4 regions of the Bradyrhizobium sp. BR 1433 genome follow, and region 1 is predicted to be linked to each of the others. Evidence: riboswitches for the same ligand, from Rfam matches in the RefSeq annotation. Region 1 holds a riboswitch; each other region holds the start of a gene.
What was found. Region 1 has a riboswitch for cobalamin ahead of ACSKB9_RS16770 (ribonucleoside-diphosphate reductase subunit alpha). Riboswitches for the same ligand answer to the same signal wherever they lie in the genome.

Region 2: linked by a shared signal. The riboswitch ahead of ACSKB9_RS39430 (DUF1636 family protein) and the one ahead of ACSKB9_RS16770 (ribonucleoside-diphosphate reductase subunit alpha) in region 1 are both predicted to bind cobalamin.
Region 3: linked by a shared signal. The riboswitch ahead of ACSKB9_RS20320 (TonB-dependent receptor) and the one ahead of ACSKB9_RS16770 (ribonucleoside-diphosphate reductase subunit alpha) in region 1 are both predicted to bind cobalamin.
Region 4: linked by a shared signal. The riboswitch ahead of ACSKB9_RS21990 (TonB-dependent receptor) and the one ahead of ACSKB9_RS16770 (ribonucleoside-diphosphate reductase subunit alpha) in region 1 are both predicted to bind cobalamin.

What each region holds. Positions count from the first base shown of each region.
Region 1 is NZ_JBPUGG010000001.1:3,411,176-3,419,132, reverse strand. Features, by position in the region: gene ACSKB9_RS16780 (glycosyl hydrolase) at 199-996, opposite strand; gene ACSKB9_RS16775 (hypothetical protein) at 1,185-1,454, shown strand; cobalamin riboswitch at 1,911-2,132, shown strand; partial or broken gene ACSKB9_RS16770 (ribonucleoside-diphosphate reductase subunit alpha) at 2,249-5,126, shown strand; gene ACSKB9_RS16765 (ribonucleotide-diphosphate reductase subunit beta) at 5,149-6,294, shown strand; gene ACSKB9_RS16760 (hypothetical protein) at 7,290-7,823, shown strand; gene ACSKB9_RS16755 (hypothetical protein) at 7,891-7,957, shown strand, end outside.
Region 2 is NZ_JBPUGG010000001.1:8,218,946-8,226,902, reverse strand. Features, by position in the region: partial or broken gene cobN (cobaltochelatase subunit CobN) at 1-1,636, opposite strand, end outside; gene cobW (cobalamin biosynthesis protein CobW) at 1,636-2,670, opposite strand; gene ACSKB9_RS39430 (DUF1636 family protein) at 2,667-3,041, opposite strand; cobalamin riboswitch at 3,136-3,347, opposite strand; gene cobO (cob(I)yrinic acid a,c-diamide adenosyltransferase) at 3,384-4,037, shown strand; gene ACSKB9_RS39420 (cobyric acid synthase) at 4,049-5,497, shown strand; partial or broken gene cobD (threonine-phosphate decarboxylase CobD) at 5,678-6,644, opposite strand; gene cbiB (adenosylcobinamide-phosphate synthase CbiB) at 6,656-7,579, opposite strand; gene cobU (bifunctional adenosylcobinamide kinase/adenosylcobinamide-phosphate guanylyltransferase) at 7,747-7,957, shown strand, end outside.
Region 3 is NZ_JBPUGG010000001.1:4,160,229-4,168,185, reverse strand. Features, by position in the region: gene ACSKB9_RS20340 (ABC transporter ATP-binding protein/permease) at 1-210, shown strand, start outside; gene ACSKB9_RS20335 (hypothetical protein) at 363-755, shown strand; gene ACSKB9_RS20330 (amidohydrolase family protein) at 909-2,399, shown strand; gene ACSKB9_RS20325 (CobW family GTP-binding protein) at 2,401-3,330, shown strand; cobalamin riboswitch at 3,559-3,753, shown strand; gene ACSKB9_RS20320 (TonB-dependent receptor) at 3,859-6,135, shown strand; gene ACSKB9_RS20315 (PepSY domain-containing protein) at 6,138-7,637, shown strand; gene ACSKB9_RS20310 (tetratricopeptide repeat protein) at 7,645-7,957, opposite strand, start outside.
Region 4 is NZ_JBPUGG010000001.1:4,508,265-4,516,221, reverse strand. Features, by position in the region: partial or broken gene ACSKB9_RS21990 (TonB-dependent receptor) at 1-1,766, opposite strand, end outside; cobalamin riboswitch at 1,876-2,073, opposite strand; gene ACSKB9_RS21985 (FecCD family ABC transporter permease) at 2,186-3,229, shown strand; gene ACSKB9_RS21980 (ABC transporter ATP-binding protein) at 3,226-3,999, shown strand; gene ACSKB9_RS21975 (ABC transporter substrate-binding protein) at 4,270-5,016, shown strand; gene ACSKB9_RS21970 (MBL fold metallo-hydrolase) at 5,115-6,155, opposite strand; gene ACSKB9_RS21965 (DsrE family protein) at 6,496-6,951, opposite strand; partial or broken gene soxB (thiosulfohydrolase SoxB) at 6,948-7,957, opposite strand, start outside.

The sequences.
Region 1 (7,957 bases):
GCGCCGGCGGCCCTCTCGCTCTTCAGTGTGACAGCCGGAGCAGCTTATTCCGAGCGGAACTAGAAATTCGGGTCGAAGTGCTCGGAGACGCTGTCGACCATGAGGCAGAGCATCCGCGCAGGCTTATGTTCCACGAAATGGCGTTCGAGCCGTTTGCGGCTGGTGCCCTTCAGATCTCACGTCCCAGGAGGCAGATATTCACTTCGAGGTCACGGTCCAGTTGTTGAAATTGAAATTCATCCCCCCGGGAGAGGAGGTGATCTCGACGCCGTATTGCACGCTACCGACGTTTATGTCGCCGAAATAGCCCGTCGACTTGATCCACTGCAGGATACTCTTGATGTCCACTGTCCCGCTGTTGGTCTTCGAAGTGCACAGGAGTGAGATGACTTTGTGACCATTGAAGCCTTCAAACACGTTCCAAGTCGCCCCGCCTGCATGGATATTGCGATAAGCCGGGATCGCCGCCCCGGAAGAGTCATAGTGATATGAAATCGGCTTTACGTTGCCGCTGCCGTCTGGGTTTCCGGTGTAGTTTGTCCAGAGCATAATCTCCTGCTGTTTTGAGCTGTCCCAGATATCGTAGGCGACGTCCCAAGCGCCACCAGCAGGAACAACCTGGTTGAAGCTCGAGCTTAGAGTGTTGATTGAACTGAGCGGTTTGCCGATATTGAATGACTCGTGCGGATAGCTCTTGATGCCTTTCGAATTAGGCTGGTTCGACCACACGCCCCACCGGTTGGCTTCATACACCGAAATCGTCTGAGGCCCAGCGCCAGCGCCCCATATGTCGTTGTTCCAGGAGTATCCATTGCGTGAGAAGTTCCCGTACGGAGCACTCGAACTCCAAATCGGAGTCTTTGCCGATACAGGCGCGGCGGACGATGACCTGACTTGATTCACAGTCTGGCTAAATAATTCATAATTCTCCCGTGTGCTGACGTCCCAAGTTTGGGACCCGCGCGAGAGGGCACCGTTTATCCGATTGGAATCCATAGGGCTCTCCTTGCTCTCATAAGCGACAAGGCATCGTTCCGATCGGCCTAGCGCCTACCCTAGGTTCGTGACCAAGCTCAGGCGTGGGCGGCAAGGGCATCTACAGACCAAGTCCGATGCTAGGAAGGTCAGCTTTCGAGAAGCTGACTAAGGCCTCGACACTGAGGTTTTGGGTCGTTGAAATTGACTTGATCTGGCTGAAGGGCTTGGACGGCGCACGCCATTTTGCGCGAGCCTTTTCGGTTGTGAGCATCCAATTGACGCAGGCGTGGTTGACATTGCAACGTTTTGACGAGGTGTGGGAAACTGTCGATGCGTCTATCGAGGCATTGGCGGGCGAGAATGCCGATCTCGATCTCAACAATGTTCAGCCCCCAGGGCGCGCTCTGGGACATAGTGGAACTCCAATCGGGCGCAGTTTCCGCCACGCCAAGTCGGCCGAAAAACGCCTTATGTAGGACGCCGACCGGAAACTAAAGTTGGGTGGTTTCAGCGGGTTGTGACTTTTCCAGGTGTGCGATGCCATCGGAGAAGTAGATGACCTCGACCGAATTCATCCCCTGTCAGCATGACAGACGAGAGCACCGCTATGAAAGCGATGTACGATTCTGGAAGGGGATTGATCGCGCTGTTGATGCCAAGGCCGAACAACGTCGGGCGACCGCACTAGACCCGCATACGATCGGTAAGGGCGCCTTTCGTAATCAAAGACCACCATTGCTCGAAAGAGCTGGCTACCCGTGCCCGATACGCAAGTTCGAGGCAAAGCGTCCGCATCACCCGGTCGAGGTTTGGGCTGGACGAGAAGGCGAGCGCCTTAAAGCTTCCCGCCAGTCGCTCACGGGCCTTGGGATAAGCTTGCAGAAATTTTGGAAAGGCCATCTTGCGGTCGTTGACATTCCCTTCCAAATCGCACCAGATATAGCTGTCGACGGTCCATCGTATCGCAAGATTTGGTGGCTAAGAGGGAAGCCGGTGAAGTACGGATCGATCCGTAAAATCCGGCGCTGCCCCCGCAACTGTAAGCAGTGAGTTGCTCTCGCCCTGTTAAGTCACTGATGCCGCGAGGCATTGGGAAGACAAGGGAGCAACGGCGACCTGCGAGCCAGGAGACCTGCCGCGACACCAAACACGTCCACGGGCGGGGTGTCCCGGCGGTCGCTTGCACAGCCATGCCGGCGACGCTTGTCCGCCGGAATGACGCAGCGTCCTCTCGACATCCGGCCCCAACAAGCATCACGGGGTCTGCACGATGTCACTCTCTCTCGATCGCGAAACAAAGCCAGCGCCACTCATCCAGTTGCGTCCAGAACCGCTCGCCGCGCCGGAAGCGTCGCCTCCGATGCAGGTGATCCGCCGTAACGGCACGGTGTCGAAATTCGACGCCAGCAAGATTTCGGTGGCGATGACCAAGGCGTTTCTGGCGGTCGAGGGACATGCCGCGGCCGCCTCGCGCCGGGTGCATGAGATCGTAGAGCAACTCACTGCTGAGGTCGTCACCGCGCTGTCGCGGCGGATGAGCGAGGGCCGCACCTTCCACATCGAAGACGTGCAGGATCAGGTCGAGCTGGCGCTGATGCGCAGCGAGCACCACAAGGTTGCGCGCGCCTATGTGCTGTACCGAGAGGAGCGCACGAGGCAGCGCGACGAGCAGGGGGCGGCGAAGACGGCAAAGCCCCCGGCGGGACCAGCGATTCAGGTCACGCTACGCGGCGGCACCAAGGTGCCGCTCGACCACGCGCGGCTGGCGCTGATCATCAACGAGGCCTGTGCCGGCCTTGACGGCGTCGACGCTGCGCCCGTCATCGCCGAGACGGAGCGCAACATCTATGACGGCATCGGCCAGGACGAGCTGGCGCTCGCCTCGGTGATGGCAGCCCGCACCCTCGTGGAACAGGAGCCGAACTACAGCTACGTCAGTGCCCGCCTGTTGCTCGACAAGCTGCGCACCGAGGTGCTGACCAATGTGCTCGATGCGCCGACCAGCGCGTCGCAGGCCGACATGGCCACGCGCTATGCAGAGTACTTCCCGGCCTATATCAAGACCGGCATCACGTCCGAACTGCTTGACGCCGAGCTCGGCCGTTTTGACCTCGCGCGTCTTGCCGCGGCGCTGAAACCGGAACGCGATCTGTCCTTCCAGTTCCTAGGCCTGCAGACGCTGTACGACCGCTATTTCCTGCATGTCCGCGGCAACCGCATCGAGCTGCCGCAGGCCTTCTTCATGCGCGTCGCCATGGGGCTCGCGCTGCGCGAGATCGACCGCGAGGCCCGCGCGATCGAGTTCTACGATTTGCTGTCGTCGTTCGACTTCATGGCCTCGACGCCGACGCTGTTCAACTCCGGCACGCTGCGGCCGCAGCTCTCGTCGTGTTTCCTGACCACCGTGGCCGATGACCTCGACGGCATCTTCAAGTCGATCAAGGACAACGCGCTGCTTGCCAAATATTCCGGCGGGCTCGGCAATGACTGGACCCGCGTCCGCGGGCTCGGCGCCCATATCAAGGGCACCAACGGCGAAAGCCAGGGCGTGGTTCCGTTCCTGAAAGTAGCCAATGACACCGCGATCGCCGTCAACCAGGGTGGCAAACGCAAAGGCGCGGTCTGCGCCTATCTTGAGACCTGGCACGTCGACATCGAGGAATTCCTCGATTTGCGCAAGAATACCGGCGACGACCGCCGCCGCACCCATGACATGAATACCGCCAACTGGGTGCCCGATCTGTTCATGCAGCGCGTTCGAGGCTGACGGCGAATGGACGCTGTTCTCGCCGGACGAGACGCAGGATCTGCACCATCTCTATGGTAAGCCATTTGCCGAGCGTTACGCCTATTACGAGGCCAAGGCCGCGGGCGGCGAAATGCGCCTGTTCAAGCAGATCCGCGCCGTCGACCTCTGGCGCAAGATGCTGACCATGCTGTTCGAGACCGGCCATCCCTGGATCACCTTCAAGGATCCGTGCAATTTGCGCTCGCCGCAGCGCCATGTCGGCGTGATCCACTCCTCGAATCTCTGCACCGAGATCACGCTAAACACGTCCGACGACGAGACCGCCGTGTGCAATCTCGGTTCGATCAACCTCGCCAACCACGTCCAGGACGGTCGGCTCGACGATGTCAGGCTGAAAAAGACGGTGACGACGGCGATGCGGATGCTCGACAACGTTATCGACATCAACTTCTACACCATCCCCGAAGCGCGCTGCTCCAATCTGCGGCATCGCCCGGTCGGGCTCGGCCTGATGGGGTTCCAGGACGCGCTACATATGCTGCGCGTCGCGGTAGCGTCTGATGCCGCCGTCGCCATCGCCGACACGAGCATGGAGGCGATCTCGTATCATGCGATTTCGGCGTCTTGCGATCTCGCCGCCGAGCGCGGGCGCTATCCGTCGTTCGAGGGCTCTCTGTGGAGCCAGGGCGTCCTGCCGATCGATTCGATCGACTATGTTGCCGATGCCCGCGGCGGGGTCACGATGGACCGTACGAGCACGCTTGACTGGGCAGCCCTGCGCGGCCGCGTCACCTCGGTCGGCATGCGCAACTCGAATGTGATGGCGATCGCGCCGACGGCGACGATCTCCAACATCTGCGGCGTCGTGCAGTCGATCGAGCCGGCCTACCAGAACCTTTATGTCAAATCCAACATGTCCGGCGATTTCACGGTGGTGAACGACCATCTGGTGCGCGACCTCAAGGCGCGCGGGCTGTGGGACGAGGTGATGGTCAACGACCTCAAATATTTTGACGGCAGCGTCGGTGCGATCGACCGCATCCCCGACGATCTCAAGGCGCTTTATGCGACCGCCTTCGAGATCGATTCGCGCTGGCTGGTGGAGGCCGCGGCGAGGCGGCAGAAATGGATCGACCAGGCGCAGTCTCTCAATCTCTATATCGCCAATCCCTCCGGCAAGAAGCTCGACGCGCTCTACCGTCAAGCCTGGTCGCTGGGCCTGAAGACGACCTATTACTTGCGCTCGCGCAGCGCGACCCATGTCGAGAAGTCAACGCTGAAGGGCACCGACGGCAAGCTCAACGCTGTCTCGCCAGTGGCGCTGACCGCGCCGGCCCCCGATCTGCCGAGCGCCATTGCCTGCTCGATCGATGATCCCGACTGCGAAGCCTGCCAGTAAGAAAACCAAAGGAACCAACATTATGCTCGACTTTTCAGAAACAGCGACCACGACCCGCCAGGTGCGCACGCCCTTCATGCCGCAGTCCTTCGCGGCGGCGCCAACCGCTCTGAGCGAGGCAACCGGCCTCGGCACGATCGACCGTCATGGCGGCCGCGTCTCGGTCGACGAGAAGCGGATGATCAACTGCCGCGCCGACGTCAACCAGCTGCTGCCGCTGAAATACAAATGGGCATGGGAGAAGTACCTTGCCGCCTGCAACAATCACTGGATGCCGACCGAAGTCTCGATGCAGGCCGACATCGCACTGTGGAAGTCGCGCGACGGCCTCTCGGAGGATGAGCGCCGCGCCATCAAGCGCAATCTTGGCTTCTTTGCGGCCTCCGAAAGCCTCGTTGCCAACAATATCGTGCTGGCGATCTATCGTCACCTCACCAACCCGGAGTGCCGGCAATATCTCCTGCGCCAGGCCTTCGAGGAGGCCGTGCATACCCACACCTTCCAGTACATCGTCGAAAGCCTCGGCCTCGACGAGGGCGAGCTGTTCAACATGTACCGCGAGGTGCCCTCGATCACCGACAAGGCGGCGTGGGCGATCAAGCATACCCAGCATCTCGACGATCCCGATTTCAGGATCGGCACGCCGCAGGCCGGTCAGGCGTTCCTGCGCGATCTCGTTGCCTTCTACGTGATCTTCGAGGGCATGTGGTTCTACACTGGCTTCGCGCAGATCCTCTCGTTCGGCCGCCGCAACAAGATGGTTGGCATCGCCGAGCAGTATCAATACATCCTGCGCGACGAGAGCATCCATCTGAACTTCGGCATCGACGTGATCAACCAGATCAAGATCGAGAACCCGGATCTGTGGACATCGGCTTTCCAGGAGGAAGTCCAAAACATGATCCGCGCGGCCGCCGAACTCGAGGCTGCCTATGGCCGCGATACGATGCCACGGGGCTTCCTCGGGCTGAACGCCGCACTGTGCGAGCAGTACATGCACTTTATTGCCAACCGTCGCTGCGCCCAGATCGGCCTCACGGCCGTGTTCGCGGAGGCGGAGAATCCGTTCCCATGGATGTCGGAGGCAATGGACCTGAAGAAGGAGAAGAATTTCTTCGAAACCCGCGTCATCGAGTATCAGAACGGCGGTGCGCTCGATTGGGGCTGAACTGATTGTGCGATAACCGACGCCTATTCTTTATGAGCGGTACGCGCCGGGCCGTCGTAGTGCCGCATATGGCCTATTTGTACCGTCCTGCGCCGTCTGACCAGTTCGGCTGCTTTTGCGAGCGCAGCCGACATGGAATTGTCGCATCACGCCACCAATTAACTTGGACGCGCCGGCCGGCGGGCGCGTCCCTCAGCAATAATGCGCTGCGCCGATGCGCGCCCAAAGCGACGATGCGTCAGATGGTTGCCCGACCGCGCGTGCATGAAAGGCGCGGCGGGTAAATTTGCGCCTGTGCCGATAAGTCTTGGATTTCACTCGTACGTTGGCGGGTGACTAGGACCACTAACCCAAAAGCCTCTCAAATCTTGCGACGTCGCCTATGCCTCGCGTTCGTGCCACTGGCCGAACCAGCCACAATCGGCAGAACACTGAGTGGGCGCTTGCGTTGAACGAGACGCTTGCTATGCAATCTCCGACAAAACAAATAGCGGCATAGCCGTTTCCAGCATCCTGGTGCGCCGAGTTGCAAGACAAGTCCGATTTCTTTGTTGGCATGAGCCGATCGCTGAGATGATGTCATCTAGATGGCTGACCGTTCCTAAAAAGGTAAACCAACATATGACTTGAACCCCACGTAGCGTCAGGTTGTAGGCTCGGAAAATCATAAGTCACGCTCGCGGGAGCGCATCATGTCAGCAAGCATATGTGAGCGGCCATGGCGTAGATCTCGGTGCTTCCGGACAATGATCAGATCATTGGGGTAGGCGTGCCAAGAGATCGGCGGATGATGTGAAGGGGAGAATGCTCGGCAACCTAACTCGCAGTCTCATTGTGTACCTTCTTGGTGTCGCAGCCACAAACAACGCGAACTGCAAATAAATGCAGCTCCGGCGGCGCAGGAGTTTACATGCCCTGATGCTGGACCGTGCGGACCAGCACTCCTCTCCATAAACGCAGGGCGCCTGCGGCGGGCCCCAGAAATGATTATGCAGATGTCGGCACTTGAGGCAGCACTAACCGAGATCGATCGTTCGCATCAGATACGTGAATTCTCAATCGCCGTGCTCAAGCACGCAAAGCAGCTTCGGCAGGCGGATCAAGCAGCGTTCCTGCAAAAGGCTGCTTCGCATTTCCAACTTAGATTTGTAGAATGCTTCGAGGAAAACATCCTCGCTGGGAAATCGTGGGACTACGCCACCACCTGCAATGCGATAAGCCGGGCGGGTGGAGGTGAGGCCGGTATAAGAGCGTGCGAGCGCATTGCTGCTCGCGTGTCGCAGCTTGATAATGCGTTGATCAAGAAAGTCGGATTCAGAGCCATTTCACTCCTCGCATCGTCTTTCAGTCGGCACTGCAGGATGACGGAATGCTGTAATGGAACAGTCCGGTTGGCCGAATTTTGCGCCGATCAAAGGGGGGCGTTCCAGGAGTTGAACAGTCAAAGTCTGGCGTCGCTGGTTAACGGTTTCAGCAAGTCGGCCGAAACAAGTAGCTTGCCATCGAGCTGCGATCGCAATCGCAGGTGAGGTGATCCGCCGAGCGGATCGCCCCGGTCGCCTCTCGGATTTTGCTCCGCAGGGACTCGCAAACCTGGTGAACGGTTTCAGCAAATGGGAGAAAGAGGCGGCCGCGCGGGAAGCCACAGGGATGATCGCGGCTG
Region 2 (7,957 bases), 4.8 Mb from region 1:
GGGCGACAGCGCAACCGACTTGCCGGGCAGCCATTCCAGCGTTCCGTGCGCGCCGATGTGGACGACGGCATCGATGGCCTGCCGCCTGAGCCACAGATAGAACGCGACATAGGCATGGCGCGGCGTGCGCGCCAGATCGTGATAGTCGGCGTCGCGCTGTCCCACCTCACCGCGCTCCGGCTGAACGGCGATGACCGATTTGCCGCAGCAGATCGCCGCGAAATGAAATGCGCCGTCACGGCAATCGGGATCATCTTCCGGCGCGCCCCATGCGCGGCTGAGATCGCCCTGCAGCAGCTCGGGAAGGCCGGAAAGCGCCGCACGATAGTCGGCGACGTTCCACGTCAAATTTCTGCGCAAAAGAATGTCGCCCAGCGACTCCACCGGCTCAAGGTCAAATCCCGCGCCCGCGAGATCAGCCAGCATCGCCCCGACCGACGCCAGCGCATCGAGTCCGACGGCATGCGCGATCTGATGCGGCCGGCCGGGATAGTTCGAGAGCACCAGCGCAAGCCACTTCTCCTGTGCCGGCTTGCTGGCAAGCCGATGCCAGGCGGCCACGCGTGCGGCAATTGCAGCGACGCGCTCGGCATCCGGTCGATGCGCAAGATGCGCGAATTGCAGCTCGGGATCGCGCTCACCGGGCGATTTGAAGCTCACGACCCCTGTGAACAGGCGGCCGTCGACCTCCGGCAGCACCACATGCATCGCGAGATCGCCGGGCGAGAGCCCGCGGAGCGACAAGGCCCAATCCTCGCGCCGCGCGGTCGACAGCGCGACCTGGAACACCGGGCATGATGCAGCGTCGAACGGCGTCGTGCCGTCGTCACCGGCCGCGGAAAACGCGGTCGCATTGACGATGGCCGCTGGAGCGCATTGCGCGAACTGGGCGCGCAGCCAGTCGGCCACGCCCGCCGCCTTCAGCGAGGTGACGAACACGCCATGAGCATCAAAGCCCCGCTCACGCAATGCATCGATCAATGCATCGACCGGCGCCGTGTCGCCGGCCGCGAGGTCAGGAACGATAAAACGTCACCAGCACGCGCGGCCGGCCGTCCGGTGCCGGCAACGCCGTGATGGCACCGCGCCGGGAATCGTAGACGCCGATCTCGGGAAGATCGATCTCGCCGACCACCGGCCCGGCATAGAGTCCGGACGCCAGCGCCAGCTGCGCGATCACGGCCTGCGCGGCAACAGGACCGCCTTTGTCGCACAGCACCTTGAGGCGGCGCAGCGTCGAGATCGGCAAGGTCGAGAATTCGTCGAGCCGCTGATCGTCGCGGCCATCGGCCGGCAGCACGACTAGGGCGATGCCACGCTCCTTCGCCAGCCGATGCACCGCGGCCAGCCCGTATGACCAATAGGGCTCGCCGCCGATCAGCCGCACCAGAATGCCGCGCGCGTGCGAGAGCGTCCGTTCGATGTAGGTATCGACCGACAGCGGATGGCGCAGCTCCGCGAGATTGGCGAGCCGCAGCGACGGCAATGCGGCGCGGCCGCGCCGCCAGCCGGCCGCGAAGGCAGCAAGATCGCTGTCGGAAAACGACAACACCACGAGATCGGCCGGATCCTGGCCGAGGTCCCTTGGCGTCGCGGTCTCTTCAAGGCCGCGGCTCTCGCGGAAGACGACGTGCATCAGACACCAAGCCGTGCCCTGATCGCGGCTTCATCGATATCGGCATGTTCGCCGATCACGACGAGCTTCGACTGCCGCGCCCGGGCGCCCCAGGGCATGTCGAACTGATGCCGCACCCGCTCGCCGACCGATTGCACCAGCAGCCGCATCGCCTTGCCTTCGACCGCGATGTAGCCCTTGGCGCGCAGCACGTTCTGCTCGCGCGCCAGCCCCTTGATCGAGGCGACCAGCGCGTCGACATCCGAAACTTCCGGAAGATCGATCACGACGGAATTGAAATCGTCGTGCTCGTGTTCCTCCTCGCCATCGTGATGCGACGGCCGCGCCGCGAGATCGCTTTCCGCCGCCGCCCCGAGCCCGAGGATCACGCGCGCGTCGATCGTGCCGTCGACGACAGGCAACATCGGCACCTCGCGCGGCATCTCGGCCGCGATCACCGCTTTCGCTGCCTTGATCCCCTCCGCCCCGGCGAGATCCGCCTTGGTCAGCAGCACGATATCGGCACAGGCGATCTGGTCCTCGAACACTTCCGACAGCGGCGTCTCGTGGTCGAGATTGCCGTCCGCCGCACGCTGCGCATCCACCGCGGCCGGATCAGGCGCAAAACGGCCGGCGGCGACGGCCTCGGCGTCGGCGAGCGCGATCACGCCGTCGACCGTGATCCGCGAACGGATCTCCGGCCAGTCGAACGCTTTCAGCAGCGGCTTCGGCAGGGCGAGCCCGGAAGTTTCGATCACGATGTGATCGGGCTTCACGTTCCGCGCCAGCAACTGCTCCATCGCCGGGATGAAATCATCGGCGACGGTGCAGCAGATGCAGCCATTGGCGAGTTCGACGATGTTCTCGGCCGGACAATTGGCGTCGGCGCACGACTTCAGGATGTCGCCGTCGACGCCTTCGCTGCCGAATTCGTTGACCAGCACCGCGAGCTTCTTGCCGTTGGCATTGCGGATCAGATGCTGGATCAACGTCGTCTTGCCGGAGCCGAGAAAGCCGGTCACGACGGTGACCGGAATTTTGGCGAGCGTGGTCATTCTGCGGCCTCCGGCACGACGGGAAGAGGTGGAATGCGGGCGAGCGATTGCTTGCGGAAGATTTCCGGACGGCTGCGCCACGGCACGATGCCGTCGGGCGCCGCCGCATATGCGGAGGCACCGGCGATCACATCCGCGGCATTGGCTTCGGACAGCCGGCCGTAGACATAGGACCACCGCCCCGGCGCGCTGAGCGCGACCGAGCAACCCTGGCTGCAGGCCGACAGGCATGCGACGGGAACCAGATCGACGTCATCGGGCACGCCCGCCTCGACAAGCGCGGCATGCAGGCGTGCACCGGGCGCGAGCTCACCTTCCGCCGGCGTCTGGCCGGCGCGGCAGGTGATGCAGACATGAAGTGTAACGCTCATCGCCCTTCCTGGATTGACAGCGGGAAGCGATGAGGCACACGAACCGATTTTGGACAGGTTCGTTCCCCGTCGCGGAACACCCCGTCCGCCGGTTTCACAACATGCTGCGTTGGCAGGTCTCCCGGCTTGCGGAGCAGGTTTTACCCTTCGATGCCCACCTTCCCGACTCCGTATGGAATCAGTGGCTTGGGCATCTCTCCGGTGACGGTCGCGGGGGCGGCTGCGCTTCGGGCCCGATTTAGCGGAGCCCTATCGCATTCCCTCTTCGCCTGTCGTAGGACAGGAACCAACGCAGGACCACCATTCGTCCAAGCCTCGCACTTGTCAAGCCGAAGGAATGTGATGACTTCTGATGGAAAGGACGCTGAAGACGGCGCCGTCGGCACCGATCTTTCGCCGGATGCGCGCCACGCGGACAAGATGGCGAAAAAGAAGGCCGCCCGCGACCGCATCATGGCGACCAAGAGCGGTGAAAAGGGCCTGATCATCGTTCATACCGGCGCCGGCAAAGGAAAATCGTCCTCCGCGTTCGGCATGATCGTGCGCTGTGTGGCTCACGGCTTTCCCTGCGCCGTGGTGCAGTTCATCAAGGGCGCCTGGGATACCGGCGAGCGCCGCCTGCTCACCGGGCATTTCGGCGATCTCTGTCAATTTCACGCCATGGGCGAAGGCTTTACCTGGGAGACGCAGGATCGCGCCCGCGACATCGCGGCAGCGCAAGCCGGCTGGGAAAAGGCCAGGCAGCTGATCGCAGACCCAAGCCTGCGCATGGTCGTGCTCGACGAGATCAACATCGCGCTACGCTACGATTACCTCGCGATATCAGATGTCGTCGACTTCCTGACCACGTCGAAGCCGCCGATGACCCATGTCGTGCTCACCGGGCGCAATGCCAAGGAGGAGCTGATCGAGATTGCCGACCTCGTCACCGAGATGACGCTGGTGAAGCATCCGTTCCGCTCCGGCATCAAGGCCCAGCCGGGCGTCGAGTTCTGACAGACATCACCATGGCGCGCGCATTGATGATCCAGGGAGCCGGCTCGGACGTGGGCAAATCGCTCATCGTCGCCGGCCTTGCGCGTGCCGCCCGACGACGCGGCCTGCGCGTACTACCGTTCAAGCCGCAGAACATGTCGAACAACGCGGCGGTGACCGTCGACGGCGGCGAGATCGGCCGCGCTCAGGCGTTGCAGGCGCTCGCCGCCGGCGTCGAGCCGCACACCGACATGAACCCGGTGCTGCTCAAGCCCGAGACCGATGTCGGCGCCCAGATCATCGTGCACGGCAACCGGATCGCGACCGCACGCGCGCGCGAATATGCCGGCATGAAACCATCATTGATGGGCGCGGTGCTGGAGAGTTTTGCGCGCCTGAAGCAGCGCGCCGATCTGGTGCTGGTCGAGGGCGCCGGCAGCCCCGCCGAGGTCAACTTACGCAAGTCCGATATCGCCAATATGGGTTTTGCGCGCAAAGCCGACGTGCCCGTGGTGCTGGTCGGCGACATCGACCGCGGCGGCGTGATCGCGCAGCTGGTCGGCATCAAGACGGTGATCGACCCTGATGATGCGGCGATGATCCAGGGCTTTGTCATCAACAAGTTCCGCGGCGATCCGACGTTGTTCGAGGACGGCTACCGCTTGATCGAAGAGCGCACCGCCTGGCGCGGCTTTGGCGTGCTGCCCTGGTTCGTCCGCGCCGGCGAACTTCCGGCCGAAGATGCGCTCGGGCTCGGCGAGGCGCGCAAGCCCGGCCAGTGCAAGATCGCGTTCCTTGCGCTGTCGCGGATCGCGAATTTCGACGACCTCGATCCGCTGAAGCTCGAGCCCGGCGTCGATCTCGTGATGGTGCGTCCAGGCGAAGCCATCCCGGGTGATGCGAAGCTCGTCATCATGCCCGGCTCGAAATCGACCCGCGGCGATCTCGCCTTCCTGCGCGCGCAGGGCTGGGACATCGATCTCCTCGCGCATCATCGCCGCGGCGGCCATGTCCTCGGCCTGTGCGGCGGCTACCAGATGCTTGGACACAGCGTCGCCGATCCCGATGGGATCGAAGGTCCTGCCGGCGAAACACGCGGGCTCGGGCTGCTCGATGTCACGACCACGATGACCGAACAGAAGACACTGACACGCGTCAGCGCGGTGCATGCCGCGACCAGCCAGCCGATCAGCGCTTACGAAATCCATATCGGCCGCACCGACGGCCCGGATCGCGCGCGGCCTTTTGCGTTGCTTGATGGTACGGCTGAGGGCGCGGTTTCCGCAGATCGGCGCGTTCACGGCAGCTATCTGCACGGGCTGTTCGCCTCGGACGAATTTCGCAAGGCTTTCCTCGCGCAACTCGACATCGCGGCGGCCGATCAGCCCTACGGCGCCAAGGTCGAGAGCGCGCTCGACGCACTTGCCGAACACATCGAGACCCATCTCGATGTCGAAGGCCTGCTCGCGCTGGCGCGTTAAAGCGAGATGATTCCTTCTCACCTCGCCCCGCGTGCGGGAGAGGTCGGAACGCATCGTTAGATGCGTTCCGGGTGAGGGGGAGTCTCCGCAACCGCAGCTGTCGCCGAATACGCGGATACGGCCCCTCACCCCAGCCCTCTCCCCGTAAGAACGGGGAGAGGGAGCGCAGCGCCGTCGCAATCAGCGCGACAGCACGGCGGAAAGGCGAGACCATTCGCTCTCACTGCCCAGTAAGCCGAGGCGCAGCCATCCCGGTTTCTGCTGGAAAACCCGCGACCAGATCTGTGCACGGGCAAGCTTCTCCTGCGCGGCCAACGCATCGCCGGTCTCGTAGAGCCGGAACAGCGGTGTGCCGCCGACCAGCGTCCATCCCTGCGATCGCGCCATTGCATCGAGCCTGACGCAGTCGTCCGCGAGCCGCGCGGCCGTCGCCGTTGCCCAGTCGCGATCGAGCAACGCGCGCCGTCCGATCGCAATCGCGGCGCCCGAAACCGGCCAAGGGCCCGCCATCGCGGCAAGCGCGGCGATGTCCGCCTCGCTGCCGACAGCGAAGCCGAGCCGCAGGCCGGCAAGTCCGTAGAACTTTCCGAAGGAGCGCAGGATCAGCAGCCCGGCGCGTCCTGCTTCCGGTGCAAGGGACAGGTCAGGAACGGCGTCCGCAAAACTCTCGTCGATGACGAGCCGGCCAACGCGCGGCAGCAGTGCCAGCAACTCGCGCCGATCATGGCGTCGTCCATCAGGATTGTTCGGGTTGACGACGACGGCAATGTCCGCACCCGCCAGCGCGGCGAGATCGGTCACCTCGGCGACGTCCCAGCCGGCCGCCGACAACACCGCGGCATATTCATTGTAGGTCGGCGCCAGAATCCGGCGCCCGCTCCTTGAGCGCCAGATGCGGCAGCAACTGAATCGCGGCCTGCGCACCGCCCATCGCCACGATCGGCGCCTTGGTGGCATAGGCCTGCCCCGCGGCGTCGTGCAGCGATTCAAGATTGGATCGCGACGGCAAGGCGCTCCATTGCCGCGGCTCGACATCGACCAAGGGATACGGCACCCGATTGATCCCGGTCGACAGGTCGATCCAGTCGTCCGCGGCGCCGCCGAAGCGCCGCTGGGCGACATCAAGATTCCCGCCGTGCTCACGCATGCGCCGCTCCTTCACGCCAGCGCCAAGACTAGCAGCGACCCGGCCAACAGAATCATGGCGTAACGATAGAGTTTCAGCCCGGTGAGGACGTCAGCGGCAGCCGGATCGCGCGCCCCCTCGTTCAGCCAGGGCTCATCGGCGATGTGACCGTGATAGATGCGAGGACCGCTGAGCCGCACGCCGAGCGCGCCGGCCATCGCAGCTTCCGGCCAGCCGGCGTTCGGCGAGCGATGCCGACGTGCATCGCGCAACATGCATGACCACGCCTGCGAACGGTTCGGCGCGAGCAGCACGAACAGAACACCCGTCAACCGCGCCGGAATGCGATTGGCGAGATCGTCGATCCGGGCGGCCGCCCAGCCAAAGGCTTCGTGTCGCTCGGTGCGATGACCGATCATGGAGTCCAGCGTGTTGATCGCCTTGTAGCCTAGGATCCCCGGCAGGCCGAACAGCGCGCCCCAGAACACCGGCGCCACGATGCCGTCGGATGCATTCTCGGCGAGGCTCTCGATGGTGGCGCGCGCGATGCCGGCGTCGTCGAGCGTTGCCGGATCTCGCCCGACGATCTGCGCGACCGCCGAACGCGCGGCCGTGATGTCGCCGGATAGAAGAGGATTTGCGACCGCGGCGACATGGTCATGCAGCGAGCGCACGGCAACCAGCGGCCATGCCAGCACGCCGACAAGGACAACGCGAACCCATCCGGGTGCGAGCACGGACTGAACGGCCCAACCGAGCGCAATCACCAGCGCGATCACCAGGATCGCAGCCGCAATGCCGGCCACGCGACGAAACGCCGGCGGGTCGGAGGCGCGGTTCCAGGCGCTGTCGACAAGATGGATCAGCCGGCCGAGCCAGGTCACGGGATGGCCGATGCGGCCAAACAGCCACGCCGGCCAGCCGATCAGGGCATCTACCGCCATCGCCACCGCCATTGCTCCCGCAAAACCCACGATAACCCTCTCCTCGCCGCGGTCCCCCTGATGCGCAAGACATCGGCCGAGTGCAAGCCCTCCGTGACGGATTTCGGCTTTGTCTTTCTCCGCGATTGGTGGTTAGAGCGTTTGTGAACGACGTGCGTACCGGTCGCACAGGAGATGATATGGCCGTCATTCTGATCACGGGGGGAGCGCGGTCCGGCAAAAGCCGGCGCGCCGAACTTCGTGCGCGCAGCTTTCCGGGACAGCCGGTCTATATCGCGACCGCCGAGGCGCTCGATGCGGAAATGGATGAGCGGATCGCCAAACATCGCGCGCGGCGCGGCAGCGACTGGATCGAGCGCGAGGTGCCGCTCGATCTGGTTGAAGTGCTGT
Region 3 (7,957 bases), 750 kb from region 1:
AGCGAGACGCTGGTGCAGACCGCGCTGGAGGAACTGATGCGCCACCGCACCACGCTGGTGATCGCGCATCGGCTGGCGACCGTCTTGTCCTGCGACCGCATCTTGGTGATGGACCAGGGCAGGATCGTCGAGCAGGGCACCCACGCCGAACTGGTCGCCGCGGGCGGACTCTACGCCCGGCTGGCGCGACTGCAGTTCGAGGGGATCTGAGCGAATTGGGCCTCGGCGCGCTCCGCCTATGCGATTCCTATGCGATCGGGCGCGCGCTCCCCTCGAAAACCTATTCCCGCGCAAGGATAGTCGCGCCGCGCCCGACCTCCCTCGACAGCCGAAGGACGTCAGGCGCGCGGGGTGTTCGACTGATGCGCGAGAATGCGACCGAACCGGAGAGCAAGCTGCTCCGTGCCTGGCAGCTTGCCGTGCTGCGCTTCGCAGTGACGCTGGGCGACGACGATCGGATGCACGCGCTCGGTGTGGCCGGCGAGGTCGACCGGCTGGGTGGCGCGGCCGATGACGCCTTCCACTTCTTCCGCAGGACGACCGCGGAGCTGTGCGCGGCGATCTCCGGTCAGGGCGCGGATCAGGAGGCCGTCATCCGGCGATTCCTGGCGCAGATCGACAATGTCAGGCTCAAGCGTGCGGTCGAGGCGGCGATCGCCAGGGACCGCACGCCGCCGAAACTCGTGACGAGCCGCGTGAAGCCCGGCCCCGATCTCTGGCGCGGGCTGCCGTCGCGGCGTGCAACCGGAACGTAAGAAGGGCCTCACTCTGCAATCGCCATCACGGCGCAGCGGATATTCCGTCACAGCATGTCGCCACAACCCTGGCCGGCTTGCTGCGATCAGTGCGATGCGCTTCTCTGTGCTCGACAGGAGACCGGTCGGTTTCGGAATGCGGGGAGTGGCGAGATGGGTGGCTTGGTGATCAGCGGCGGCCGGGTGGTGGATCCGGCCAGCGGGATGGACGCGATCGGCGATGTCGCCGTGGTCGACGGCAAGATCGCCGCGGTCGGCACCGGCCTCGGCGGTTCCGAACGGCAGATCGACGCGACCGGGCTCGTGGTGGCGCCGGGCTTCATCGACCTGCACGCGCATGGCCAGACCATACCGGCCGACCGCATGCAGGCGTTCGACGGGGTGACGACCTCGCTCGACCTCGAGGCCGGCGTGCTGCCGGTCGCGTCCTGGTACAAGCGCCAGGCCGAGAAGGGCAGGGTGCTGAACGACGGCGCCGCCGCCAACTGGGCCTTCGCGCGCATCGGCGCGATGACCGGTTCGAATTCGGAAAGCTCGCTGGAATCGTTTGGCGCCGCGATGCGCGATCGCCGCTGGATCGAAAACGTGGCGACCGAAGGCGAGGTCGGCGGCATCCTGGAGCGCCTCGCGATCGGCCTGAACGAGGGCGGTATCGGCATCGGCATTCTCAACGCCTATGCGCCGGGCGCCGGCGTGCAGGAATTGACCGCGGTGTGCCAGCTCGCGGCGGATCATGCGGTGCCGACCTTCACCCACGTCGCCTACATGTCGCGGATCGATCCCGAGAGCGCGGCGGAAGCCTATATCCGCCTGATCGGCTATGCCGGCGCCACCGGCGCGCATATGCACATCTGCCACTTCAACTCGTCGAGCAAGACGGATATCGAGCGCTGTGTCGCGCTGATCGCGAAAGCGCAGGCGCAGGGCCTGCCGATCACGGTGGAGGCCTATCCCTACGGCACCGGCTCGACTGTGCTGGCGGCGACCTTCTTCAGCGATCCGAAATTCGAGGAGCGCAACGGCCTCGGTTACGATTCGGTGCAGCGCGTGACCGACGGTCACCGTTTCGGCAGCCGCGAGGAGCTGCTGGCGGCACAGGCCGAAGAGCCCTCGACCTTGGTGCTGTGGCATGTGCTCGACATCGAGAACAACGCGCATCATCGCGATCTGCTCGATATGGCGGTGCTGTATCCGGGCGGCGCGATCGCCTCCGACGCGATGCCGTGGACGCTGTCGGATGGCCGTCCCTACAGCGGCGACGCCTGGCCGCTGCCCGACGATGCCACCTCGCATCCGCGCTCGGCCGGCTGCTTCACCCGCTTCATCCGTGAATGGGTGCGCGAGCGCAAGAAAGTGTCGCTGCTCGAGGGCATCCGCAAATGCGCGCTGATCCCGGCCGAGATCCTGTCGGCGAGCACGCCGGCGATGCGGGCCAAGGGCCGGCTGCAGGTCGGCGCCGACGCCGATGTTGTGGTGTTCGACTACGAGACGCTGAGCGATCGCGCGACCTTCTCGGCGATGAATCGTCCGGCGGAGGGCGTGCGGCATCTCGTGGTCAGCGGCCAGCCGCTGATCAGCGACGGTGTGCTCGATGTCGCGGCGCGTCCCGGCCGGCCGGTGCGCCGGCCTATCACGGGGGGCTGAGGTGCCGGTCCCGATCCTGCTGGTCGCGGGCTTCCTCGGGGCGGGCAAGACCACGGTCGTCAACCATCTGCTGGCGCATGCGCAAGGGCGGCGCATCGCCGCCGTGGTCAACGATTTCGGTGCGATCAATATCGACGCCGAGCTGATCGCCGGCGCCAGCGACGGCGTGGTCAGCCTGAGCAATGGCTGCATCTGCTGCACGCTGGAGGGCGACCTGCTGCGCACGCTCGCCACGTTGCTGCGGCGTGATCCGCGTCCCGAATTCATCGTGATCGAGACCAGCGGGATCGCCGATCCCGCCGACATCGTGCGCAACCTGATGGATCCCGTGATCTGGAAGGAGGCGCCGCTGGAGACCGTGCTGTGCGTGGTCGACGCGACGCAGCCTGCGGCGAAGCTGAACGATGCGCTGCTGCGCTCGCAGCTCCGGGCGGCGGACGTGGTGGCGCTGAGCAAGGTCGATCTGACTGACGCCGCCACCTGCGCCGCGATCCGCGACGCCGTGCGCGCGGCGCGTCCGGCGGCCGTGGTGGTTGATGCCTTGCATGGCGAGGTGCCGGCCGCGCTGCTGTTCCCAGCGGACCTCGATCATGTGTCGGCGCCGCGCGAGACCGCGCCGCGACGGCCGTCGTCCGATCGCTTCGACACGCTGAGCTGGACCTCGGAGCGGCCCGTCGTGCTGCCGCGCTTGCAGCAGGCGATCGGCAGACTGGCGCCGAAGCTGGCGCGGGCGAAGGGATTGTTCGAGACGGTGGAGCAGCCCGGGCGGCTGACCGTGCTTCAACTCGCCGGCGGCCGCGCGACCTTGGCTGCGGGCGGCGTCCCGTCGCCCGGCGTGCCGCGCACGCGCATCGTGTTCATCGCCGAGATGGGTGCGCTGTCGCGCGCGGAGATTGATGAGGTGATGCAGGGATGCGTCGAGGCTCAGTGACGCGAACCTACGTTTCCCGTCATCCTGAGGAGCCGCGAAGCGGCGTCTCGAAGGATGAATTGGCCGCCAGCCGGGCCGTGCATCCTTCGAGACGCGCGTGCCGCGCTCCTCAGGATGACGGGTTGCCTTTGGGCGTCAGCCCTCGACGTCGCTGTGTCATCGCCGCAGCAGCATCTCGCAAAGCATGTGTGCGACAATCGCATCGAATTGACAGCCTTGCCGGCACCACCTATCGTTTTTGCCGACGGTTCCCTTCGGGGATCAAAAGGGAATGCGGTGCGAGGGTAACCCCAATGCCGCAGCTGTCCCCGCAACTGTAAACGGCGAGCCTTTCGTCAATTTGCCACTGGGCCATCGGCCCGGGAAGGCGTCGACAGGCGATGACCCGTGAGCCAGGAGACCTGCCGTCAGTCGTGGTCACACGCGAGCACATCGGGCGGGGGCGTCCTGGTGGGATCGGAGCACTGCCTTTTCGGCAATGCGCCATCCGCGTTCGCGGTGACGTGCCACGTTACCGCGAGTCCTTTCATGTCTCCGTCCTCTCCCGTTGCGCGCAAATGGCGCCTCGGTCTTCTCTGCTCCCTGTCATCGCTGCTGTTGCCGGCCGAAGGCTCGGCACAAACGCCGCCACCAACCAGGCTCGATCCGATTGAGGTCGCGCCTTCCGCTGTGGCAAGGCCGAAGCCCGCGGCGCGAAGCCGTGCCGTGGCCGCCGCGGCGCGGCCGAGGCCCGCGACGATCGCAACAACCGGCAACACGCCGCGCGTCGCAGCGTCGGGCGTACGGGGATCGGCATCGCCGACGCTCAATGCCACCACGCAGGGCGGCACCGGCAGTCGTCTCAATCTGACGCCGCTGCAGACGCCGGCCAGCGTCGAGATCATCACGGCGCAGACCATCGCTGAACGCGGCCAGCATAATGTGCTCGATGCCGTCACCCAGGACGCGGCTGGCTTCATCGCAACGCCGGCACCCGGCAATGGCGGCCTGTCGTTCAGCACCCGCGGCTTTGCCGGCAGCAACTCGGTGATGACGCTGTATGACGGCACGCGCTTCTATATCGGCTCCGGCACGCTGACGTTCCCCTACGACACCTGGTCGACGCAACGCATCGAAGTGCTGCGCGGCCCGGCCTCGGTGCTGTACGGCGAAGGCGCGATCGGCGGCGTCATCAACGTGATTCCGAAGAAGCCGCAGAGCACGCCCTATAACGAGGCCGAGGTTTCGCTCGACAGCAACATGACGCGGCGGCTCTCGGTGGACAGCACCGGTCCGATCAATCCCAATGTGTCGTACCGCATCAACGCCACCGGCAACATGTCGGACGGCTGGGTCGATCGCGACAAGACCTCGAACGCGGTGGTCTCCGCTGCCGTGCGGGTGCAGGCGTCGGACAATCTCGCCTTCACGCTCTCGGAAGATTACGGCGATCGCAGCCCGTCGCGCTATTTCGGCACGCCGCTGATCAACGGCGCGATCCACGATGCGCTGCGCTTCAAGAACTACAACGCATTGGACAGTGCGATCCGATATCAGGACAGCTGGACCCGGTTCAAGACCGAGTGGGATGTCGCCGACGGCATCAAGGTCAACAACACGCTGTATTACCTGACCAGCGAGCGGCACTGGCGCGACATCGAAAACTACACCTGGAATCCGAAGAGCCAGCTGATCGATCGCACGAGCTATATCGAGATCTTTCACGACCAGAAGCAACTCGGCAACCGGATGGATGCGACCTTCAGCGGTCACGTGTTCGGCCTTGCGAACCAGGTCGTCGCCGGGTTCGACGTCAACCGGATCGACTTCACCCATACCAACAACTCGCCCTATGGCGGCGCGTCGTCGGTCAATCCTTATGTGTTCGATCCCGGATCGTTCTTCGCCACGACGACGGCGACCACGCCGGGCTTCAACGCGATCGTCAATCAATACGCGCTGTTCGCCGAGGATCGGCTCTCGCTGACCGATCAGTTGTCACTCGTGACCGGGGTCAGGTATGACCGCCCCGAGGTCGATCGCACCGACTACAAGACGCCGGCAAACAGCTTTGAAACCACGCTGTCGGGCACCAGCTGGCGCGCCGGGCTGGTGTACGAGCCGATCAAGAACCTCGCGTTCTATGGCCAGTACGCGGTCGGCGTCGATCCAGTCAGCAATCTGATCTCGCTGTCGACTTCGCAGAAGACGTTCCAGCTCGCGACCGGCAAGCAGACCGAGATCGGGGTCAAGCAGTCGTTCTGGGGCGGCCGCGGCGAGTGGACGCTGGCCGCTTACGAGATCGTCAAGACCGGGCTGACGATTCCCGATCCCGGCAATCCCACCGGCGGCCTGGCATTGCAGATCGGCCAGCAATCATCGCGCGGGGTCGAAGGATCGATCGGGCTCGCGCTGAGCGACGGCTGGCGCGTCGACGCCAATCTTGCACTGCTGCGCGCCAGATACGACAACAACAGCCAGGTGGTCGGCGGCAAGATCGTCAGCTTCAACGGCAATGTCCCGGTCAACGTGCCGCAGCAGGTCTCGAATGTCTGGCTGACCTGCGATTTCGCGCCCAACTGGTCGGTCTATGGCGGCGTGCAGATCGTCGGTGCGATGTACTCCGATCTTGCCAACACCCAGCTGCGTCCGGGCTACAATGTGGTCAATGGCGGCGTCAGGTGGAAGCCGGATGACCGCACCACGGTCGCGTTCCGCGTCTACAACCTGTTCGACAAGGCTTACGCGGTGACCTCGAACGGCACCGGGCAGTGGCTGCTAGGCATGCCGCGTACCGCCGAATTGTCCGTCAACGTGAAGTTCTGACCATGCGCAACGCTCTGATCCGGCGCGGGCGGCGGTGGCTCTATATCGTCCATCGCTGGATCGGCATTGCGACGTGTCTCCTGTTCGCGATGTGGTTCATCTCCGGCCTTGTCATGATGTACGTGGCCTTTCCGCGCCTTACCGACAGCGAGCGCCTCGCCGCGCTTCCTGTCATTCCCTGGAGCAAGGTGCGGGTCACACCCGATCGCGCGATGGCGATCGCGGGCGTGGAGCGTTATCCGCGTGATCTGCGGCTTTCGATGATGGATGACACGCCCGTCTATCGGGTGACCGGCTGGAAGGAAGGGGCGATCACCATTTCGGCGACCGACGGCAGCGTGATCGACCGGATCACGCCGGACCAGGCGCTGGCCATTGCCGCTCATCATCCGCATGCCGTGCAGCCTCGCTTGATCGAAACGATCACGCGCGACCAATGGTCGGTCACGGCGCGCTTCGATCCGTTGCGGCCGCTCCATCTGATCGGCCTCGGTGACGCTGATGGCACCGAGCTCTACGTCTCATCGCGCAGCGGCGAGATCGCGCTCGACACCACGCGTTGCGAGCGCATATGGAATTGGCTCGGCTCGATCCCGCACTGGATCTATCCGACCGTGTTGCGCAAGGACGGCCCGCTGTGGCGGGATGTGGTGCTGTGGATATCAGGTGTCTGTCTTGTCGTCGCGATCACCGGCTTCTGGATCGGCGTCCTCCGCCTGCGGCTGATGCGCCGCTATGCTGATGGCGCCGTCTCGCCCTATCGCGGCTGGATGGCCTGGCATCACATCGCCGGCCTGATCGGCGGCATCTTCGTTCTCACCTGGATGTTCAGCGGCTGGCTGTCGCTCAATCCCGGCGGCGCGTTCTCCGGCCGCGGCGTCACCCGCGAGATCGCGATCGGCTATAGCGGCCATGACACGGCCGACATCGTCGCCGGCTTCCAGTCGTCGCCATCGATGCCGGCGGTGGAGGCCCGCTTCGTCTGGATCGGCGGACACCGGTTGATGTTGCTCGACGACGGTAACGGAGGCCGCAGCATCGCCGATCCTGTGACCGGTGCGCGGATGACCCTCTCGCGCGACGAGATCATCGCTGCCGCCCGACACGCAATGCCCGGCGCTGCGATGACATCAGCGCGGCAGCTCGATGAACCCGACGCCTACTGGTACACGCTGCACCAGACGCGCGAGCTTCCCGTATTGCGGATCGGCTTCGACGATCCCGCCCACACCTGGCTGCACATCTCCCCCGTCACCGGCGAGATCCTCGACCGCAACGACGACAGCCGCCGGTTCTACCGCTGGCTGTTCAACGCGCTGCACAGCGTCGACTTCCCGCTGCTGCTGCGCATCTCGCCGGCGCGCGACGTCGTGGTGTGGCTGCTATCGGCGGCTGGTACGATTATCTCGATCAGCGGGATCGTGATCGGCTGGCGCCGGTTGCGGCGGCGGAAGGTACGAGGCAGGGGCGTGTCGGCGGGCCTCGTGCGCACACCCCCGTAAGGCGCGATTACTTGACGGTCAGGTGCACGTCCGGCGCCGGCCGATCGGGTGCCCATTCCAGTGCGAACCGCTGTCCGGCAATGATCTCATAGGTCGAAAGCTTGGATGCGACCGCATCGCGGAACCGGAGATAGGCATCGCGCTGCCGCCCGTTCGAGCGGGCCGCGGCCAGATTGAGCCATTTGTAGGCCAGCACGAAATCCGTCGGAACGCCGTGACCCTTGTCGTACATCAGGCCGAGCTGGGCCTGCGCGAACGGGTCGCCCTGCACGGCGCCGCGATAGTAGCAGTCGGCGGCGGCTGCGTAGGCCTGCGGCACG
Region 4 (7,957 bases), 1.1 Mb from region 1:
GATAGACGCTGGTCTGGACCTGGAAGCGGTTGGTCCTGACGCGAAAGCCGCCCTCGAACATCCTGCGAGGTCTGGGTCTTGAGCTGGAAGGTCTGCGGGATCGGGGCGAAGGTCAGCGGGTCGAATGACGGACCCGACGCGACGCGTTCGTCGACATCGGGCGTGCGGAATGCGCGTGCCGCGCGGCCGAACACCGAGAAAGTGTCGGTCAGGCGATGCTCGATGCCGACATGCAGCGCGTATTGCGTCTCGTTGCTGTCGAGCGGTGCCGCCTGGGTGTCGAATGCGAATGGCGCATTCGGGTCGTAGCGATCGCGCGCCGAGATGCTGGTGTTCTGCACGCGCGCGCCGTAGGCGAAGTCGGTCGTCGGCAACAGGCCCAGCGTATGTTGCCAATAGCCGGCCACGGACTGCTGCTCGATATTGTAGATATGGAACGGGTCGACGCCCTGATAGGCGCCGCGCGCCTCGCGGAAGGTCGAATCGTAATAGTCGATGCCGGTCAGGATTGTCGACGGCATGCCCAGCATCACGTTCTTGACGCTGAGCCGCGGCGTGAGCGACCAGGTCTGCAGCGCGGCGTCATTGTAGGTCGAGGCGAAGCTGATGGTCGGCACCGTGCCGAAGAAGCCGCTTTGCGTCTCGCGCTGCCGCCAGCCACCGTCGACGATGAGGTCGACGCCGTTCATCAGCGTCCTGGTGAAGCCGGCGGTGACGCTGGCGGTCTGCTGGTTGGCATAGTCGAAAGGCGTCGCGGCGCCGCGGCGGTCGGTGAGCAACTCGTTGACACCGATCGACGGATCGATCAGCCGTCCGCCGGGCAGGCCGAGCTTTTGGTCGCTGCCCGTGACGGTCAGGAAGGCGGTGAGATCCAGCGTGGTGTAGTTGATGTTGCCGACGGCGTTGCGCTGGTCGAGCGCATTGTTGACGCGGTAGCCGTCGGACTTGATGCCGTTGCCGTAGAACGAGGTGGACCACGGTCCGGAATTGAGCGCCGCGGACACCGCGGCCATGCGGGTGTTGAACGAGCCAAATCCGGCCTCGGCGCGCATCGCTGTCGGCGGGCAGCCGACGCCGGTCTTGGTGATGATGTTGACGACGCCGCCCACCGCGTTGTCGCCGTAGAGCACTGCGCCGCTGTTGCCGCGCGTGATCTCGATGCGCTCGATCGAATCGAGCGGAATCGTGGTGAGGTCGAAGCCGGCCTTGTCGACGTCGTTGAGGCGGCGGCCGTTGAGCAGGAAAAGGGTATTGTCGGTCGCGAATGCGCCGAAGCCGCGCAGGTCGACCGACGTCTTGGCGCCGTTCGGTCCGCCATAGGGCGTTTGCAGTTGCACGCCCGGCACCTGCGCGAGGATCTCGGGCAACGACTGCACCGGCGAATGCGCGATGTCGTCGGCGGTGATCACGGCCGAGGAGGAGCCGACAATGCCGGCGAGCTGGCGGCCGCCGGTGCCGCCCGTTCCGGTGGCCACGCCGGTCCCTGTCGTGCCCGATCCGGCTCCGCTGCCTGTATTGTTGCCTTGCGAGGTGCCCGGCGCCGGGCGTCGCGGCGCCGGCGCTTCGTCAGCGGCCGGCCTGGCGCGCGTGACGTTCTGGTCGCCCGGCTTGGTGACTTCGATCGCCGGCAGCTGATCGGGAGCGGGTGCCTGCTGCGCCCGCGCTGCGGAGACAAGGAATGCCGGCGCGAGCATCGTCGCCGGCGCGATCATCGTCGACGCGAGCAGAAGCGCGCGGCGCCGCCGATGGAAAGGGAAGGAGAACATAAGCAAGGCCTCGGCAACGTCAGTGGCACGTCACCGCGAACCAGTCTCACCATCGTGCTCACGGCATCAGGTGAAGCTCATGCCTGTACTCCCCGACCGGCAGCATCGCGTGTGACCACGGCTGACGGCAGGTCTCCTGGCTCGCGGGTCGTTACCCTTCGTCGCCTTCCCAGGACCGAGATTCCCAGTGGCCTGTGACGAAGGATTCACCGCATACAGTTGCGGGGGCAGCCGCGGCGTTGGGGAAGTTTCCCCGTACCGCATTCCCTTTTCATCTCATGAAAGAACCGTCATGTTCATCTAGGGTTCGGCCGGGTAGCAAAGTCAATCCGGCGGAAGTCGGGCAATGGCCGTGCGGCCACGGTTTTTGTCGAGTGTCGCTTGTCTGCCACGACGATCGCTGTAAGAGCATGGATCCGATGAGCGTGCAGGATTTTGCCTTGGCGGCCGAGGTCGCGGCGCGGCGCCGGTGGGGCGCCACCGCGGCGCTGCTCGCGCTCGTGGTCCTGCTGTGCGTGCTCTCGCTCGGCGTCGGGCCGGTGCGGCTGTCGCCGCTCGCGGTGATCGAGGCGCTGTTCGGCGGCGGCAGCGATGTGGCGCAGGTGATCGTGCGCGAGATCCGCCTGCCGCGCACCATCCTGGCATTTGCGATCGGCGGCATTCTCGGGCTGTCCGGTGCGGCGCTGCAAGGGCTGCTGCGCAATCCGCTGGCCTCGCCGTCGCTGTTCGGCGCGCCGCAATCGGCCGCGTTCGGCGCGGTGCTGGTGATCGCGCTGGGCCTCGCCGATGTGCGCTCCTACACGCTGCCGGTGGTCGCGATCATCGCCGCCTTCGGCTCGGTGTTCGCGCTGCTTGCGATCGCCGGCCGCAATGCCGGGCTGTTGATCCTGATCCTCGCCGGGCTCGCGATCTCGAGCTTTGCGGGGGCGGCAACCGCGCTGGTGATGAATCTCTCGAGCAATCCGTTCGTGGTGCTGGAGATCGCGTTCTGGCTGCTCGGCTCGTTGGAGGACCGCAGCTTCCAGCACGTGGCGCTGGCGCTCCCCTTCATCATCGCAGGCGCCGCCATCCTGCTCAGCCAGGCGAGCGCCTTCCGCGCGCTGACACTCGGCGAGGAGGCGGCGCAGAGCCTTGGCGTCGACGTCGGGCGGTTGCGGCTTTTCGTGATCACGGGCGTGGCGCTCGGCGTAGGCGGCGCGGTCGCGGTCACCGGCACGATCGGTTTCATCGGCCTCGTTGCGCCGCATCTGATGCGTCCCGTGATCGGTCACGATCCGGCGCGGCTCTTGGTGCCGAGTGCCCTCACCGGCTCGGCGCTGCTGCTCGCCGCCGACATCGCGGTGCGCATCATTCCTTCAACCTCGGACATCAAGGTCGGCGTGCTGACCTCGATCATCGGCGTGCCGTTCTTTCTCTATCTGATCATGCGCGAGCGCCGCGCGCTCGGCGGAGGCGTGGCATGACGCTGCTCTCCGCCGTCGCTCTCAATGCCTCGCTCGGCAGCCGCAAGGTGCTGCACGATGTCTCGCTGTCGCTGCCGTCGGGCCATCTGGTCGCGCTGGTCGGGCCGAACGGCGCCGGCAAGACCACACTGCTGCGCGCGCTGGCCGGGCTGATTCCGTCGGGCGGCGAGATCCGGATCGGCGGCGATGTGCTGGCGTCGCTGCCGCTGCGCGAGCGCGCGAAACGATTCGCCTATCTGCCGCAGGGGCACATGGTGCACTGGCCGCTGCCGGCACGCGATATCGTCGCGCTCGGCCGCTATCCGCACGGCGCGACCGATCCGGCGCGGATGTCGCAGACGGATATGGAGGCGGTGCTGCGCGCGATGCAGGCGGTCGACGTCACTGAATTCAGCGATCGCCGCGTCACCGAACTCTCCGGCGGCGAGCGCAGCCGCGTCGCGCTGGCCCGGGTGCTCGCGGTGGAGGCGCCGGTGATTCTCGCCGACGAGCCGACCGCCTCGCTCGATCCACGCCACCAGATCGACGTGATGCAGAAGCTGCGCAACGTCGCCGATGCCGGTGTGCTGGTGATCGTGGTGACGCATGACCTGGGACTCGCCGCGCGCTTCGCCGATCATGTTCTGGTGCTGTCGGAGGGACGGCTGGCCGCGCAGGGCGCGCCTGCTGAAGCGTTGTCGGAAGCGGTCCTCGCCAGCGTGTTCCGGGTCAGCGCCTATCGTGCCGAATTTCAGCGCGAGGCCGTCATCGTGCCGTGGGCGGACGTCTGATGTGGCCACGTCCTCACCACGAGCTCAGTTCACCTCTCCCGCTTGCGGGGGAGGTCGCTGCGCTCGAAGAGCGCAGCGGGTGGGGGCTCTCTCCACGATATGAACTCGCTGCGAAACCCCCACCCCAACCCTCCCCCGCAAGCGGGAGAGGGGGCGCACTTTCAGTGTGGCCGCCATCTCGCTTCGCTTCATCTTGGAGCGGTGGTCGCGATACTGCTGTGGCTTATCTCTGCCGGTGCCGCGTCCGCCGCCGGACCGCGCATCGTCTCGATGAATGTCTGCAGCGACCAGCTCGTGCTGTCGCTGGCCGATCCGGACCAGATTATCGGCCTCAGCCGCTTCTCGCGTGATGCCTGGCAATCCTGGGCCGCGGAGAAGGCGCGAAACTTTCCGCGCCTGTCCGGCGAGGCCGAGGACGTGCTGCTGCTGAGGCCCGACCTCGTCGTGGTCAGCCTGTTCGACAAGCGCGCGACCCGCGATCTGTTGAAGGCCCACGGGCTGCACCTCGTCGAATTCACGGTGCCGCGCACGCTGGACGAGGTGAAGGACCAGATCCGCGCGATGGGCGATGTGGTGCAGCATCCCGATCGCGCAGAAGCCGAGATCGCGCGCCTCGATGCGGCGATCGCGCATGCGCGGGCGGCGGCAGGCGCGCATCATTACCGCGTGTTGCCGCTGGAGCGGCGTGGCTTTGTGCCCGGCGACGGCAGCCTGGTCAGCTCGCTGCTGGCGGCAACCGGCCTGTCCAACGCCGCCGGCGAACTTGGCGTCGGAGCAGGCGGGTTTGCTTCGCTGGAGGCGATCGTAAAGCTACGGCCGGATTTCATCCTGGTGTCGGAAGCCGGCGACCGCGCCGAGGATGACGGTCGCGCCTTCCTGCTGCATCCGGCGCTGGAGCGCTTCTATCCGCAAAGCAAGCGCATCGTGCTGCCGGAGCGGCTCACCGTGTGCGGCGGCGTGATGCTGGCGGATGCGCTGGATCGGCTGACGGAAGAGCTGAAGCGGGTGACGCGGTAGGTACACCGTCATTGCGAGGAGCGACAGCGACGAAGCAATCCATGCCGCAGCAAGCGGAGAGATGGATTGCTTCGCTTCGCTCGCAATGACGGGGAGACCTAACCCATCACCACGGGACCGCCGGCCTTCTTCCACGCATCGATGCCGCCATCGATATGCGCGGTGTTAACCAGTCCCGCCTTCTTCGCGGCGGCCACCGCCATCGCCGAGCGCTCGCCGAAGGCGCAGAAGAACACGACGCGGCGGCCGGTTGCGGCGGCGACCTCGCGCAGCATGCCGCCGGGCTGCAGGGTGGCGCAAATCCCCGGATAGGGCGCGTGCAGCGCGCCCGCGAGCGTGCCGTGCTTGGCCCGCTCGCCGCTCTCGCGCAAATCGACCAGAAGGATATCGGGGCGGCCGAGACTCGCGATGGCGTCGCGCGCGCTGAGGGAGAGGCCTTCCTTGGCGAGTTCGTCCTGGTGCAGGCCGACATGCATGTTGGCGGGCACCACGACGTCCATCAGCTTCGGGTTCGGCAAATTGAGGTTGTTCATCAGCTCGACATAGTCGTCGATCGATTTGACCTGCAGCCGCGGATTGTAGCGCTTCTCCTCGCCGATGGTGGAGACGGTGTCGCCCTTGTAGTCATGCGCGGGGAACACCATGGTCTCCTCCGGCAGCTTCAGCAGGCGGTTGAAGATCGAATCGTACTGCGCCCGCGCGCTGCCGTTCTGGAAGTCGGTGCGGCCGGTGCCGCGGATCAGCAGCGTGTTGCCGGTGAAGACGCGGTCGCCCATCAGGTAGCTGTAGGAATTGTCGGTGTGGCCGGGCGTGTACAGCGCCTCGAGGCAAAGGCCCTCGATCGTCACCTTGTCGCCGTCGGAGACGCGCATCGACACCACGTCGGCCTTGCTCTGCTCGCCCATGATGGTGATGCACTGGGTGCGGTCGCGCAGCTCGCCGAGGCCGGTGACGTGATCGGCGTGCAGGTGCGTATCGACGGCCTTGACCAGCCTGAGGTCGAGTTCCTGCAGCAGCTTGCAGTAGCGATCGGCCTTCTCCAGCACCGGATCGAGGATCAGTGCCTCGCCGCCGGCGCGGCTCGCGAGCAGATAGCTGTAGGTTCCGGATACGCTGTCGAAGAGTTGGCGAAAGATCATGACGGCTTACCTATTCTCCGGGCCGAGTCACATGGAGGATATTATTCCATAGATAGGGTCCGTTCAAAGCAAATCCATCCCCACCCCAGCCGGATCCCGTCACCCTGAGGAGCGCGCTCTTGCGCGCGTCTCGAAAGGGTGGACGGCCCGGGTCTTTCCGCGAATGGGACAAGGCATCTGGGCCGTGCATCCTTCGAGGCTCGCTCCGCTCGCGCCTCAGGATGACGGGATATGCATCGAGGTCGTGGAAGAGACGAAGTTACGGCCGCACGTAACTCCAGCCCTGCTCCCGCGGGCGCGCGTTCGCGCGACCCGTTGGCTCGCAATGACGACGGGGCCGTTACGGCCGGACCAGCGTGTATCCATTCTCGGTGAGCAGCAAGATCTGCGCGACGCCGACCTGCACGGGGGTGGCGGCGGCGATGTAGTCCGGCCGCTTGCCGCTGTCGCGCTCGATCGTGTCGACGGTGTTGAGGCAGATGTCGACCCGCGCGCCCTGCGCGATCAGGCTCTCGACCAGCTTGCGGTTCGGGTTGTCGGGCTTGAGCAGGTCGATGCCCGGGCCGAAGGCGACGATCTCGACCGCGACCTTGTCGGGGTCGTAATGCTTCATCAGATTGTTGGCGACGCTGATGACGAGGCCTTGCTTCCTCGGATCGTTGTCGGAGAGCTGCAGCACGACCTTGTGCTCGGCGAACGGCTTGTCCTGCAACGGCGCCTGCTGGGCACGCGCGAGCGGCGTCGCCAGCGCGAGCGCAGCAAGGCCGAATGCCGCGATCAGCGCGCGGCGCGTCATCCGTGCCTCGCGATGCCCGGGTTGTCCTCGACGCCTTTCAGCGTCACGCCGGGTTCGTCGCGGTTCGGCGGCCGGCCGGAGCGCAGATGCCTGGCGACGACATCCCAGATCGGCGCGCCGCTCTGCTGGTTGACCGAGGCCCAGCCTGCGACCTTGTAGTGCTTGCCGGCTTCGAGATGCTTGCCGTTGCCCAACTTCAGCTCGGAAATGCGCTTGCCGACAGTCTCGGCCGGCGTGCAGGTGTAGGCGAGGCCGCCGACGCGAACCATGTCGCCGCCCTGCTGATAATAGGGATCGACGTTGAACAGATTGTCGCAGACGTCTTCCAGCACATCCTTGATCTGGCTGCCCGTCATCTTGGCGACGTAGGTCTCCGGATAGGTGATCGCGGTTTCCGACAGCACGTCTTCCATGGTCAGCGGCTGGCCGGCGAGCGTGGTGATGCCCCAGCGGAAGCCCGGCGACAGCGCGATCTCGGCGTCGAGCTCGTTCAGCAGCGCATCGCAGATCAACTGGTCGACGGTGCCGGAGAAATTGCCGCGGCGGTAGAGCAGCCGGTCGGCCGAGGCCAGCTTGGTGTTCCATTCGTCGACATGCGGATCGCGCATCTTGTCGATCAGCGTCTGCATCGCAGGATCGGGCTTCAGCAATTCGGCGAACACCGGCAGCAGCCGGTAGCGGACGTTGGCGACCTTGCCCTTGGCAAGATCGAGATCGAGCACGCCGATGAACTTGCCGTTGGAGCCGGCATTGGTCACCAGCGTGACGCCGCCGGCATTGGTTACCGTGATCGGGATCGGGATCGCGTCATGGGTGTGGCCGCCGAGAATGACGTCGATGCCGGTGACGCGGCTGGCGAGCTTGAGGTCGACGTCCATGCCGTTATGCGACAGCAGGATCACCGCCTCGACCTTGTCGTTGTTGCGATGGCCATCGACGAGCTTCTGCAGCTCCTCGTCGCGGATGCCGAACTTCCAGTCCGGCGTGAAGCGCTTCGGATGGGCGA